One region of the Peribacillus sp. FSL M8-0224 genome, then DNA from elsewhere that is predicted to be linked to it. Evidence: riboswitches for the same ligand, from Rfam matches in the RefSeq annotation. Region 1 holds a riboswitch; each other region holds the start of a gene.

Region 1 (4,606 bases):
TGATGTCACGGAAGAAAAAAAAATCCATGTCGTAACATTTCAAGTTACTGACACGGATAGAAATGAAATGCTCTGTGATGAATGTTATCAAGAATGGCTGCAAGGAATAAAAGGGTAAGCATTAAAAGCCCTCTAACCTTTCCCAAACATCAACGATGCATGCTTGGATGAATTCAGGGTAACTTAAATGCGTTAATGAATTTCAAGGAGGATGGTTATGGGAATTTTAAGCGGAAATCCGAAAGATGAGCCTATGCATTACGGAGAGGTATTTGGAACATGGGCATTTCTAACCACTACAAAAGGGTTGATTGCCTGTCATCAAACCATGCTTAATCATACTGGCGACAAGGACCTGCATAAATTGCTTGTTGAAGTGATCAATCAAGAAAAACAGGAACATGACCAACTTGAATCATTATTAAAATAAAATAACGTAGGACTGCCTCCCTCACCACCTGAAAGGCCTAAAGCTAATTTGGAGGATATTCCCGTCGGGGCACGTCTTCAAGATCCTGAAATCTCCGCTTCAGTATCAATCGATATTAATGCAGGATTAGTTGCTTGCAGCCAAATGATGGGTCAATGCATCCGCGAGGATATTGCACAGATGTTTGCGCAATTCCATACCAACAAAGCTGCATTGGGTGCTGACTTCCTTAGATTGAATAAGGAAAAAGGATGGCTTGTCCCTCCTCCTCTTCATATTAATAAAACAAGTATGTAAATAGTAATGAAAGATCCCCTTAATCATGTTTTGTGATTGAATGTCCAACATGATTAAGGGAGTCATTCCATAAGGACGATTATGGAATCATTACCATTGCAGACTTTCGATCAAGTGGCACTTTGTACATTGTTGACTATAATCATTTTTCACAAATTCATGGTTACAATTCTCCCGAAAAATGTTCAGCTCCCTTTTCAGCTGCTCCAATTGAGTTTCCAACTGTTTCATTTCAACTTTTATCTGGATTACCCGATTCATCGAATTCTCCCTCTCGTCGGAATCATTGATAGATTTCCCCATCCGTTTTCCTAAATTCATTCGCTTTTTCTTTAAGCCCTTCATCGATTACCGACTCAAAACCCAGACCCTTTTCCTTCGCCAAATCACGAATGTCCTGAGAGATTCTCATACTGCAGAATTTCGGTCCGCACATTGAACAGAAATGGGCTGTTTTGGCCCCTTCTGCCGGAAGAGTTTCATCGTGATACTCAACCGCCCTTTCAGGATCAAGGGAAAGATTGAATTGATCTCTCCAACGGAATTCGAATCTAGCCTTCGAAAGGGCATCATCCCGTTTTCTTGCCTGCGGATGGCCTTTTGCAAGATCAGCTGCGTGTGCTGCAATTTTATAAGTAATGACCCCTACCCGAACATCCTCTTTATTCGGCAGTCCCAAATGCTCTTTCGGTGTCACATAGCAAAGCATGGCAGTTCCAAACCATCCAATCATGGCAGCACCAATCGCAGAAGTGATATGGTCGTATCCAGGAGCTATATCCGTCGTCAATGGTCCCAGGGTATAGAATGGTGCTTCTTGACAGACTTCCAGCTGCTTATCCATATTTTCTTTAATCAAATGCATCGGTACGTGGCCGGGTCCCTCCACCATGACTTGAACGTCGTGCTTCCAAGCAATCTTCGTCAATTCCCCAAGTGTTTCCAATTCCGCAAATTGTGCCTCATCGTTTGCATCTGCAATGGATCCCGGACGGAGACCGTCACCTAATGAGAAAGAAACATCATACGTCTTCATGATTTCACAAATCTCTTCAAAGTGTGTATAGAGAAAACTTTCTTGGTGGTGGGCCAAGCACCATTGTGCCATGATGGAGCCTCCCCGGGAAACAATACCCGTAACTCGCTTTGCTGTCATGGGGATGTATCGCAAAAGTACACCAGCGTGTATGGTGAAGTAATCGACACCTTGCTCAGCCTGCTCGATTAATGTATCCCGGAAAACTTCCCAATTTAAATCTTCCGCGACCCCATTCACTTTTTCCAATGCTTGATATATCGGAACCGTCCCAACCGGCACAGGTGAATTCCTGATAATCCATTCCCGCGTCGTGTGAATATTCTTTCCTGTGGAAAGATCCATTATGTTGTCTGCACCCCATCGTGTAGCCCAAGTCATTTTCTCCACTTCAGCTTCGATCGATGAACTGACAGCTGAATTTCCTATATTCGCATTTATCTTCACGTGAAAATTACGTCCGATGATCATGGGCTCACTTTCAGGATGGTTAATATTTGCCGGAATGATTGCCCGCCCGCTAGCTACCTCTTCCCTTACAAACTCAGGGGCTACATTTTCCCTGATCGAAATGAACTCCATTTCTGGAGTAATGATCCCTTTGCGGGCATAATGGAGCTGGGTTACGTTTTTCCCTTTCACCGCACGCAATGGTTTTCTTTTCAATCCCGGAAAAACTTCGGCATTGGATTGTGACTCCACTTTTCTATATCCGTTATCTTCAGGCTTTATTTCACGCCCTTCATACTCTTCAACATCTTCCCGTTCCAGAACCCAGCTGCGTCTAATCGGGGCAAGGCCTTTATGAATATCAATCGGATATTCTGAATCCGTATAGAAGCCGCTTGTATCATATACACGTAAAGGCGGATTCTCCTCTTCGCCGAATGCCCCTGTTGTCGGACTTAGCTCAATTTCACGCATAGGTACTTTAATATCGGGTCTAGATCCCTCAACATACACTTTTTTACTCCCGGCAAAACTGGACATAATTGAAACGTTCATGTCATTTACTGAATTACTCTTCATGATTTCATTTCTCCTTTTTAAGTTCATTTAAAAAGGACAAAATCCAATCCATTTCGCACGAAAAAGCCAGGTCTCATATTTAAGACCCGGCTAACGTTAGTATGACTACAGAAATGACCGATTGAAATGTCATCGTTTAGTAGATTCTAACTTCCCCACGCTGGTATGAACCAGATCAGGTCCTGAGGGTTAAGAAGCTTAAGCGCTTCTCTCTCAGCCCAACTTTTATTGGACACCCCTAGTCTGAATAATTTAATTGATTACAGGGTAACTATATCTCACCCTTTTCATTCTGTAAATAATTTGAAAGACCTAATATTTTCTCTGCAATCATTTAAAATTTGTTATTTGGAGGAGGACCGCCAATTAATTCCCCAGGCTCTCAAGGATAGGGAAAAGCTCCTCTAAATGCTTGATTTCATAGGTTGGAAGCACTTCATTCCGTTCCTTATCATGGCGATTTATCCAAACCGACTTTATGCCTACCCGTGATGCTCCAAGGATATCGGTCATTAAATTATCGCCGACCATCAATACTTCATCCTTATCAAGCTCCATGATTTCCAAAGCGTGCTCAAAAATGGAGGCATCCGGTTTACCTCGTCCAAATGCGCCTGAAATCACGATTTGGTCGAAATAAGGAACCAGTTCAGGCGTTATTTCAAGTTTGGTATTTTGCAGTTCAGGAGATCCGTTCGTTAGCAATAGCAATTTGTACTTCCCTTTTAATTCATCCAGAACACGGAATGTTTCTTCATAGATAAATGGCTTTTTGCGTCTTTCGGCCGGGAAACGTTCTGCCAGTTCAAGCCCAAATTCCGGGTCATCGATCCCTAATGCCTTCAAGCCCCTCGTCCACGCTTCTTTCCGATAAGCCGGTGCAATCCCGGCCATCTTCCGGAATTCATCATGATCATCCTGAAAATTCCCCCATAGTCCCTCAAATGGGTTGATTCCGATCATTTGAGTGAATGCATATGTATCGTAAGAAGAATAAAGATCACGCGCTTCCTTCCGCACCGCTTCTTCAAACTCGTCGACATTCAGACCATATTTCTCCTTGGCAACTTCGCATGTGGCCACAAAAGCTTCTTTTACACTTTTCTGATCCCATAGTAATGTATCATCTAAATCAAAAAAAACTGCCTTCAGCAAAATGTCCACCCCTCTTTCCCCAATATTGAATTCGTAAAAATTACACTATTACAATAATAAACCACAACCAATAAAAAAAGAATAACTATTCGGAAAATGCCTGCCTCTTTCTTCGCAAAATGGCTTACCTTTTCCGGTGGGGAACCATATATTCATTTCCCTTTTCCGCTTTCAAATATATACAATTTTCCATTACTGGCAATCTTGAACTTTGGACCGGTGAACCCCCGTCGGATCAGCTCTTTCCTCATATATACCATGAGGGCGGCATGACTCACGATCAGAACATTCCTTTCCCCCTTTGCAAAGACTTCATCCAATACTTTATTGATTCTTTGCTCTGCAATCTTAATTTCCGCCCTTGTCTGCTTGTTGATCACCGAGCAGCAGCGAATCCAGATGGCCCAAAGGATGAACGGCAGCTTAATCCTTCCTCTCAAAGGGGGCGAAGGTATTTCCCGCAGCTCCTCCATCCGATGAACCGTGCCTGGATAGATGTGTTCCGCTGTCTTGACGGCTCTCGACATATCACTGCAATAACATTCCTGCCATTCCTCCACGCCAAATAAAGTCGTTCCATAAATAATATCCGCTGCATCATAGTCCACAAACCATTGCTTCATATCATCCGCCGTCACAGATTTCCCAGTAGGAAATTC
Region 2 (4,606 bases), 1.6 Mb from region 1:
AGGAATTTCTCCTGGAAAAGGGATTGGCAAAACAATATTGGCCTGAATTTATTGAAATAATGGATGACTTTCCTCGTACGGCAAGCGGGAAAATTCAGAAATTCCGGCTCCGGGAAATGATTAATGAAAGGATAACTGACAATATATAAGCAAGCAGCTTAAATAAATCCATATTGACGAAATAGTGAAAGTGGAGGGGAATATGATGACAAAAAGAATGGCATTTATCACAGGTGCTGGAAGCGGAATTGGCAGAGAAATTTCAAAAAAATTGGCTTCTCGCAATATTAACGTCATCGTGGCTGATATTAATCTTAAAAATGCAGAGGAAACGGTTTCTTTAATCGAAAAGTCGGGTTTTGAAGCCAGAGCGGTCCATTGTGATGTAACGAAATTAGAAAGTGTAAAAAAAGCCGTCGAAGAATCAGTGAACTATTATCATAGAATAGATATATTGGTTAATAATGCAGGCTGGGATAAGGTGGAACCATTTTTAAAAAGTGATCCCAGCACATGGAAAAGGATTATCGATATTAATTTACTTGGGCAGATCCATACATGCAAGGAAATTTTACCTCTCATGATTGAAAATGGATACGGTAAGGTAGTAAATATTGCATCCGATGCAGCTAGAGTCGGATCAAGTGGAGAAGCAGTTTATTCGGCTGCTAAAGGAGGGGTTATTGCCTTTACAAAAACGATAGCAAGAGAAATGGCACGTCATAAACTCAACATCAATTGTATAGCGCCAGGTCCTGCTGATACGCCCCTATTTCAAGAAATAGGCTCATATAATGAAGGTATAGCTAGCGCCTTGGAAAAAGCGATTCCATTCCGCCGGCTAGCACAACCAGAGGACATTGCCAGTGCTGTTTCCTATTTCGTTTCGGAAGAGGCAGGGTATATTACGGGGCAAACTCTTTCCGTAAATGGTGGATTAACAATGGTTTAATAGATCGTGGTTATGTGGGTATGGAAGATTGAAAGTTTAGTAACCCTAAATCAAGAAAACTTTTCTAATACGTTTGACAATTGGATTTATCGTGTTAATATAAAGGCAAATGAATTTTAATATACAATTTGTACCACTAGGGGTGCTTTATAGGTAAAAGTTGATTTTTTACCCACAAAAGCTGAGATTAAAGTATGACTTTAAGACCCTTAGAACCTGATCTGGTTTATACCAGCGTAGGGAAGTGGGGTCTGGAACTATACATTTCTGTATTATTTCTTGTACAACCACTTTCTTTACGTTTAAGAAAGTGGTTTTTTGTTTGCAAAAAAAGGGGTGATAAGTGTTTTTTTCTGTATCGTTCAATGAAAAAATACAATTTGGAGGTAATGGACATGAAGTTTTCAGAGGAAATCCGTAAGGAAGTTGATCACATTTGGGAAGCTAGTTTTAATCATCCGTTTGTAGCAGGAATAGGAGATGGCACATTGCCATTGGAGTGTTTCCGTTTTTATGTCATGCAAGATGCCTATTATTTATCTCATTTTGCTAGAGTTCAAGCCTTAGGGGCAGTCAAAGCTACAGATTTACATACAACAAGCAGGCTTGCCGGCCATGCACAAGGAACATATGAAGCGGAGTTGAAGCTTCATGAGAATTTTTCCGAGAGATTAGGCATCACAAAAGAAGAACGGGAAGATTTCAAGCCTGCCCCGACTGCCTATGCTTATACTTCCCATATGTATCGTGCGGCTTATTCGGGACATTTAGGAGATGTTATTGCAGCTATCTTGCCGTGCTACTGGCTGTATTATGAGATAGGTGAAAAGCTGCAAGGGTGCATGCCCGAAGAGCCGATTTATCAAGAATGGATAGCGGCTTACGGAGGAGAGTGGTTCCGCACTTTGGTGGAAGAACAAATTGCGAGGCTGGATGAGATTGCTGAAAAAGTAACTGAAGAAGATAAGGCGAGAATGAAAGAGCATTTTATTCTCAGCAGCCAATATGAATACTCATTTTGGGAAATGGCTTATCGTTTAGAGACATGGCCCGTTCATAAGGAAACATTAGAAGTATAAAAGGAGAATGAAACAATGAAAAAAGGATTGAAATTAACGGATATATTAGTCACGATCGTGATTGCGGTAGCATTTGGAATCGTTTATATCCTTTGGGGTTCGATTTATTATTCCGTTAAACCATTAGGATTACATCTGGATCAACTTATTTATGGAATGTGGTTTATAGCTGGCCCTGTCGCCTTTTTCATTTTACGGAAACCGGGTGTGGCACTTTTGGCGGAGATAGCTGCAGCTTCAGGGGAATTCTTTCTAGGTTCCCCATGGGGGCTGACTGTACTGTTATATGGGGTGGTCCAAGGTTTGTTCGCGGAACTGGTGTTCATGGGGTTCAAATATAAAAAATTCAATATGCCGGTGGCCGTTTTAGCTGCGATGGCTTCCTGCCTGGCATCAGTTATCATGGATTTTGCATACGGGGAAATAGGTGCGCTTTCTACTTGGAATCTATCGTTATTCATGATAGCGAGGTTTGTGGGTTCCATATTCTTTGCAGGTGTGACCGCTTATTATCTAGTTAAAGTCCTGGAAGCAACAGGGGTAACTAATCTTGTGCGTCCGGTTTCCAATAAAGATTATGCAGAACTTGATTAAAAGAAGAGGTTGAGGGCCATGGAACCAATCGTTTCTGTTGAAAAGTTAAGAATGAAATTTCCCGGTGATGAATCTTTGATATTCAAGGACCTATCACTATCATTTGATCAGGGAGAAAAAGTGTTATTGTTGGGACCATCTGGATGTGGTAAGTCCACTCTGTTGCAAGTGTTAAGCGGATTGATTCCGAATTCCATCGAAGTCCCGATGAAAGCGGAGAAATTGAAATGCCCTTCTTCATGGGGGTATGTTTTTCAAGACCCTGATAGCCAGTTTTGCATGCCATTTGCCGATGAGGAAATTGCCTTTGTCCTAGAGAATCTTTCCGTCCCTAAAGAAGAAATGAAAGAGAAGATTCAAAATCATTTCCGTAAAGTAGGATTGAACCTGGACCATACAAGTATTGACACATTATCAGGCGGGATGAAACAGCGTCTGGCAATTGCTTCAGTATTGGCCCTTGAACCAGAAGTTATATTTTTAGATGAACCGACCGCCATGCTTGATCCAGAAGGAACGAAAGAAATCTGGGACTTGTTGAAGGAAGTCGGAAAAGACAAAACGGTTATTATCGTCGAACATAAAATTGACCATGTTTTAGAATTCATCGAACGAATCGTGCTTTTAAACGATGACGGTCAAATCATAGCTGATGGTCCAAGAGACACCATTCTTTCCCTATATAAAAATGAAATGAGAGAACATGGAATTTGGTTCCCTGGTGTTTGGGATGAATATATACAGAGTAATGCACCCACTAGGGAATACCATTTTACAGATGGTTTACCCCTTCTGGATGTGCAAGGATTTAGCGGTTTTCGGAATAAAGAGGAAAAACTCAAGGTTGAAGAGCTGAAGGTGCATTCAGGAGAATGGATTGTGATCAGGGGAGAAAATGGCGCGGGCAAGAGTACACTTTTGCATGCATTGATGCAATTCATAAAAACGAAAGGTACGTATGAATTATTGGGGAACCCCATTAAAATGGTGAAAAATCCAACAGATCATATGACGTTTGTCTTTCAAAATCCTGAGTTTCAGTTCGTTGCAAATACTGTATATGAAGAGATTGCTTATTCATTGCGTATTGATAAAAGGCGGCAACAAGAAATAGATGAGAGAGTCCGCTCATTGCTTAAAGTTTTCCGTCTTGAGGCACATCGGGATAAACATCCATTTCAATTATCAATGGGGCAAAAGCGTCGCTTAAGCGTAGCAGCCTCAATCGTAATAGACAAAAAAATCATTCTCCTGGATGAGCCGACCTTTGGTCAAGATTCGAAAAATACCTTTGCATTACTGGAATGGTTTGAGGAATATCGAAGACGTGGAATAACAGTGATCATGGTAACTCATGACGATCATATTTCAAAAAACTTTGCAACCAGGATCTGGACGGTTAAGGACGGAAACGTAATAAGTGATGAAAACATCGCGCAAGCCGGATTTGTTGAGACCAAAGTTAAAAGGAGTGTCATGTAGATGAATGTTTCAAACGCGGAAACATGGCTCCATGGAATTAATCCAAGCCTTAAACTTGGTGTGCTGATTGTGTTATGCATCGTGGCGTTATTCATTCACGACCTGAATTATATGATGAATATCACCATTGGCGTTTTACTTTTATTTTTGTTTTTTACCGGGCATTCGATAAAACGCATCCTGCTTTTGTCGATTCCCTTTTGTTTCATTTTTATATCCACCTCGTCTGCCATGATATTATTCGGGCAAGGTGAAAAGCTTTGGTTTGAGTGGGGACTCATATCGATTACGGAAGAAAGTTTCATGAGGGGATTACTCGTAGGCTTTCGAGCTTTGTTCTTTGCGGTCCTTGGTTTAACTTTTTCCTTAACGACGAGACCAGTGAACTTGTTTTATTCGTTAATGCAGCAAGTTAGGCTTAAACCGAAATATGCCTATAGTTTCATGGCGGCATTAAGGCTGATTCCCATCATGATGGAGGAGTTCCAAACGATACGGA
Region 3 (4,606 bases), 650 kb from region 1:
ACCCTCATTGATTTTTCGGTCACTTATTTTCTCCAAGTTCCCGCCATTACTATTGATCAAGTCATTCGTTCCAATAAAAACAATGAAAGTATCGGCTTCATCAAGTTTCGTTTTAATGCGGTAATCATCTAGCTGTTTCATCACCCCATCCGTTTCCTGGCCTTTAATACCGTAATTCCAAAAACTCACTTTTTGCTCCGATTGCGGATTATTCAATTCATCCTCAAGGCCATCTATATATCCTTCCCCGTCCTTATCCCCTTTTCCATAGGTTAATGAATCTCCAAAAGCCATGACCCTTTGCACATCTTCCGACTCCGAGGCCTGAAATTCATATGCAGCAAAACATATAACCAGTACGATAATCAATATACCTGCCAATTTTTTCATTTGGTTCTCCTCTTGTCTTTTTACTAGAAGTATTTAATCTTTTTCATACCCAAAAAATCTGCAGTACTAACATAAAAAAGAATTGTCAGATAAAGAATAAAGAGTGTATGATAATATAAAACTTTCAATGGAAACGGGATTACCCTTCATTCTGGAGATTGAATAAATGATAGTTAGGAGTTTAAATCATGGAAGAACACATAGAGTTTAGAGAGGCAGAACTATCTGATCTACCCAGAATTGTTGAAATATATAATTCGACAATTGCTTCAAGAATGGTCACGGCAGATACGGAACCTGTATCCGTCCAATCGAGGGTTAAATGGTTTGAGGAACATCATTCAGAAAGTAGACCGCTATATATCATTACTATAGAAGGGAAAACCGCTGGATGGATGAGCTTTCAATCCTTTTATGGCCGACCGGCATATAATTCCACTGCCGAAATCAGTATTTACATTGATGATTATTTCCGGGGAAAAGGAATTGGACAAATTTCGATTCGAAAGGCAATTGAATTGAGTCCAAAATTAGGCGTTAAGACTTTATTGGGTTTCATTTTCGCCCATAATACACCAAGCCTTAAGCTTTTTTCCAAATTCGGGTTTGAAGAATGGGCACATTTACCTCAAGTTGCCGAGATGGATGGCATTGAGCGGGATTTGATCATTCTAGGTAAACGTGTCGATATTTAATATATAATTCTTTAGAGCTATTGCCTTGAGCAGTAGCTTTTTCAGATTAATACAGGTCGAATTGCTAATTTAAAAATACCTATATGCTTCTTGAAGGGAAAAATATTCAGAATCTCTTTTACTTGCTAACGTATTCAATAGCGTATCCAATTCTTGACTGGCTTGTACAGTCAGCAGACTTGTTAAGCCGTAAATCGCTCCCAACTTTATCATTTCCTGTCTCTTCTCTTCTACTTTTTCTATAGTTACCTTACGGCAAGGCATCATAGTCACCTCCCATTTATTCAATATTTTTACACTTTCATCATAATGAAACCACTAGTTAAAATCAACTATTTTTCAGAAATTAAATGTGTTATTTTATAGGTCAAATGTGACAAAACACCTATTTTGTTATTTAATTATGTATAATTTGTGTCGTTTTCTAATAAACGCAAAAAAAGCATCCACTAGTGTAGACTGCGAATGCTTACATCATATCCCTTATCCAAAAATCCAAATATTGTATTCCGTTTACTATGTCATCCATTCAGAAGGTGACTCGTTATTAGGTCTATTTATAACAATCTTATATTCATCTTCAAGTACTTTTAATGGGGCATCATAAAGGTGCCTTTCATCAGAGGTTTTGTATACTCCATTGGCCAATAGCTCTTCAATGAGTTTTGCCTTCCTCTGTTCAATCCTCTTAAATAATTCTGCCATGTAAATGGCTCCTTTCCCAGTCGTCCTAGTGCCTGCTTCTAGTTAGCTAAACTTTATCAACTTGTTTGATTTCACCAAATTATATATACCTTTTCTAGTATGTCACTAAACGTTATTTCCCAAAAATAAAAGCCCCTTCTAATTTAAGAAGAGGCTGACAGTGTCCGTACGGCTCTTCTTATCTTCCAAGCATATGCTTGTTGGATTTAGCACAGTTCCCTAAACGGGTCCGCTGCCGAGGTTTCTTAGGGCCAAGTCCCTCCACCTCTCTGGATAAGAATTCGATATATAATGATGTAGAAATGATTCTAACCTAATAATCTTCAAAAGTCAATTACCTGGTTCTCCCTTTTTTCCTGGACATAAAGTGATTCCTCTTTCAAATACGGGTTGCATTTTCTTGTCTTTCTGATATGATGTCAGTAATTACATACAATTCACACCACTAGGGGAGTCTTTTTTAAGACTGAGATGGAATTAGTTCCGGACCCTTTGAACCTGAACCGGCTCATACCGGCGGAGGGAAGTGGATGATATCGTCCATTTTACAGACTATATCCATCTACCCCGTTCCGTATTCAGGAACGGGGTTTTTTATTCAACAAAAGGAGCCATTCTATAGGAGGATGAACAATGGAGAATACAAAATTAGAAACATTCAGTGATAGACTGCATGCACGGGCAAAAGAGATTTGGAAAAGGAACCATTCACATCCCTTTGTCCAGGCAATTGGAAACGGTACACTTCCTGAAAAGAAATTTGCCTATTACCTGAAGCAGGACTATGTCTATCTCATGGATTATTCCAAGCTCTTTGCTTTAGGTGTCATCAAAGCCCATAACATCGAAACCATGGCAAAATTTGCGAGCATTTTAAATGAAACCCTTCAAGTGGAAATGGATATTCATCGGCATTATGCTTCCGAATTCGGGATCAGCTCCAAGGAATTGGAAAGTACAGAACCTACTCCAACCACTCTAGCCTATACAGGTTACATGCTAAATGCAGCTCAGCATGGGACTTTGGCAGACTTGATCGCCTGTCTCCTGCCCTGCGCTTGGGATTATTATGAAATCGGTTTGCTATTAAAAGAACAAAATGGAGCAGCACTGGAAAACAATCGCTACGCAGATTGGATAAGGTCCTATTCATCTCCTGAATTCGGGGAAGCACACAAGTGGCTGATCACTTTGTTGGAAGAATTGACGGAAGGCATGCCTGAAAAGGAACTTCTTAGATTAGAAAAGCACTTTTTGGTTACTTCCCGATATGAATATTTATTCTGGGACATGGTTCAAAATGAGCAGGATTGGCCTCTGTAGGTGGTTGACATGAGGATGAATCCTATCAAGAAACTGACATTGACAGCCATGATCACGGCTTTAACGACGCTGACCAGTTCATTTATTTTCATCCCTGCAGGATTTGCAAAAATCTTTCCTATTCAACATCTGGCAAATGTCCTGACGGCGGTTCTATTGGGGCCTACATATGCTGTGACACAAGCTTTTTTAGTTTCCATCATTAGAAACATGTCTGGTACCGGTTCAATTTTCGCCTTTCCCGGCAGCATGATTGGTGCACTTTTGGCCGCCATCCTTTATCGAAAAACACAAAGCTTAAAATTCGCCTGTTTAGGGGAAGTGATCGGGACCGGCATTCTCGGTTCCCTGGCCTGTTATCCGCTTGCAACCCTCCTATTGGGAGAAAAAGCTGCTCTTTTTGGTTTTTTACCGGCTTTTATGTTCAGTTCATTCGCAGGGGCGATTTTAGCTTTCATATTACTTAAAATACTGCTAAAAAATAATTATATGAAGGGGTTTTTTTATGAAAACAGCATTAACGATCGCAGGCTCTGATTCAGGGGGCGGTGCTGGAATACAAGCGGATTTAAAAACATTTTCTGCACATGGTGTATTTGGAATGTCTGCCATCACAGCCGTAACCGCCCAAAACACAATGGAAGTCCGTTCTGTACAGCCCATTGAAACAGCTATCATATCGGATCAAATTGCAGCTATCTTTGAAGATATTCCTGTCGATGCAGTAAAAATAGGCATGCTTGGATCTAAAGAAATCGTGGAAACGGTCGCTGCGTCCCTTAAAACCTTCATGCCTGCCATCGTTATCCTTGACCCTGTCATGATTTCCAAAAGCGGCCACCATTTGCTCGACGAAAAGGCCGTCTCTGCCTTAAAAACGGAATTGCTTCCGCTTGCAACTCTTGTAACACCCAATGTACCAGAAGCGGAAGTACTTACTGGCTTCCCGATTCGGACGAAACAAGATTTCTACAGGGCATGCATTTCGATACAAGAAATGGGTCCCAAAGCCGTTTTACTTAAAGGCGGCCATGCAGCAGGAAATCCAAATGATCTTTTTTATGATGGTACTGACTTCCACTGGATCAAGGGAGAGCGCATTCATACCAAAAACACTCATGGTACGGGCTGCACCCTATCATCCGCCATTACATCTAACCTGGCAAATGGACTGCCATTGCAAGTCTCGATCGAACAAGCCAAGACCTATATTTCCGAAGCGATAAGCAATAGCTTTTCAATCGGTAAAGGTCATGGACCTGTCCATCATTTTCATTCATATTCAAAAAAAGAACGGAGTGACTTGTTATGAAGATTTCTTCAGCCGATTTATTTATGAAGGTAAGAGAAAGGAAACCACTCGTTCACCAAATCACAAACTTTGTTACGGTCAATGACTGTGCAAATGCCACCCTTGCCATCGGAGGTTCACCAGTAATGACATCGAGCCCAAGAGAAGTGGCGGATATGGTCAAATTAGCAAATGCATTGGT

The links. Region 1 has a riboswitch for thiamine pyrophosphate ahead of thiC (phosphomethylpyrimidine synthase ThiC). Riboswitches for the same ligand answer to the same signal wherever they lie in the genome.
Region 2: another riboswitch for thiamine pyrophosphate. It lies ahead of tenA (thiaminase II); the one in region 1 lies ahead of thiC (phosphomethylpyrimidine synthase ThiC).
Region 3: another riboswitch for thiamine pyrophosphate. It lies ahead of tenA (thiaminase II); the one in region 1 lies ahead of thiC (phosphomethylpyrimidine synthase ThiC).

The regions. Positions count from the first base shown of each region.
Region 1 is NZ_JBBOOJ010000001.1:403,396-408,001, reverse strand. It holds gene MKX49_RS02000 (hypothetical protein) at 1-118, shown strand, start outside; partial or broken gene MKX49_RS01995 (DUF3231 family protein) at 218-727, shown strand; gene MKX49_RS01990 (hypothetical protein) at 818-988, opposite strand; gene thiC (phosphomethylpyrimidine synthase ThiC) at 1,011-2,792, opposite strand; TPP riboswitch at 2,928-3,042, opposite strand; gene MKX49_RS01980 (HAD family hydrolase) at 3,159-3,947, opposite strand; gene MKX49_RS01975 (histidine phosphatase family protein) at 4,100-4,606, opposite strand, start outside.
Region 2 is NZ_JBBOOJ010000001.1:1,980,083-1,984,688, forward strand. It holds gene MKX49_RS09525 (AMP-binding protein) at 1-149, shown strand, start outside; gene MKX49_RS09530 (SDR family NAD(P)-dependent oxidoreductase) at 206-952, shown strand; TPP riboswitch at 1,081-1,212, shown strand; gene tenA (thiaminase II) at 1,348-2,031, shown strand; gene MKX49_RS09540 (ECF transporter S component) at 2,047-2,625, shown strand; gene MKX49_RS09545 (ABC transporter ATP-binding protein) at 2,644-4,107, shown strand; gene MKX49_RS09550 (energy-coupling factor transporter transmembrane component T family protein) at 4,108-4,606, shown strand, end outside.
Region 3 is NZ_JBBOOJ010000001.1:1,056,154-1,060,759, reverse strand. It holds gene MKX49_RS05125 (DUF459 domain-containing protein) at 1-390, opposite strand, end outside; gene MKX49_RS05120 (GNAT family N-acetyltransferase) at 579-1,085, shown strand; gene MKX49_RS05115 (aspartyl-phosphate phosphatase Spo0E family protein) at 1,155-1,352, opposite strand; gene MKX49_RS05110 (Fur-regulated basic protein FbpA) at 1,602-1,790, opposite strand; SAM riboswitch class I at 1,966-2,070, opposite strand; TPP riboswitch at 2,228-2,332, shown strand; gene tenA (thiaminase II) at 2,424-3,113, shown strand; gene thiW (energy coupling factor transporter S component ThiW) at 3,129-3,650, shown strand; gene thiD (bifunctional hydroxymethylpyrimidine kinase/phosphomethylpyrimidine kinase) at 3,619-4,425, shown strand; gene thiM (hydroxyethylthiazole kinase) at 4,422-4,606, shown strand, end outside.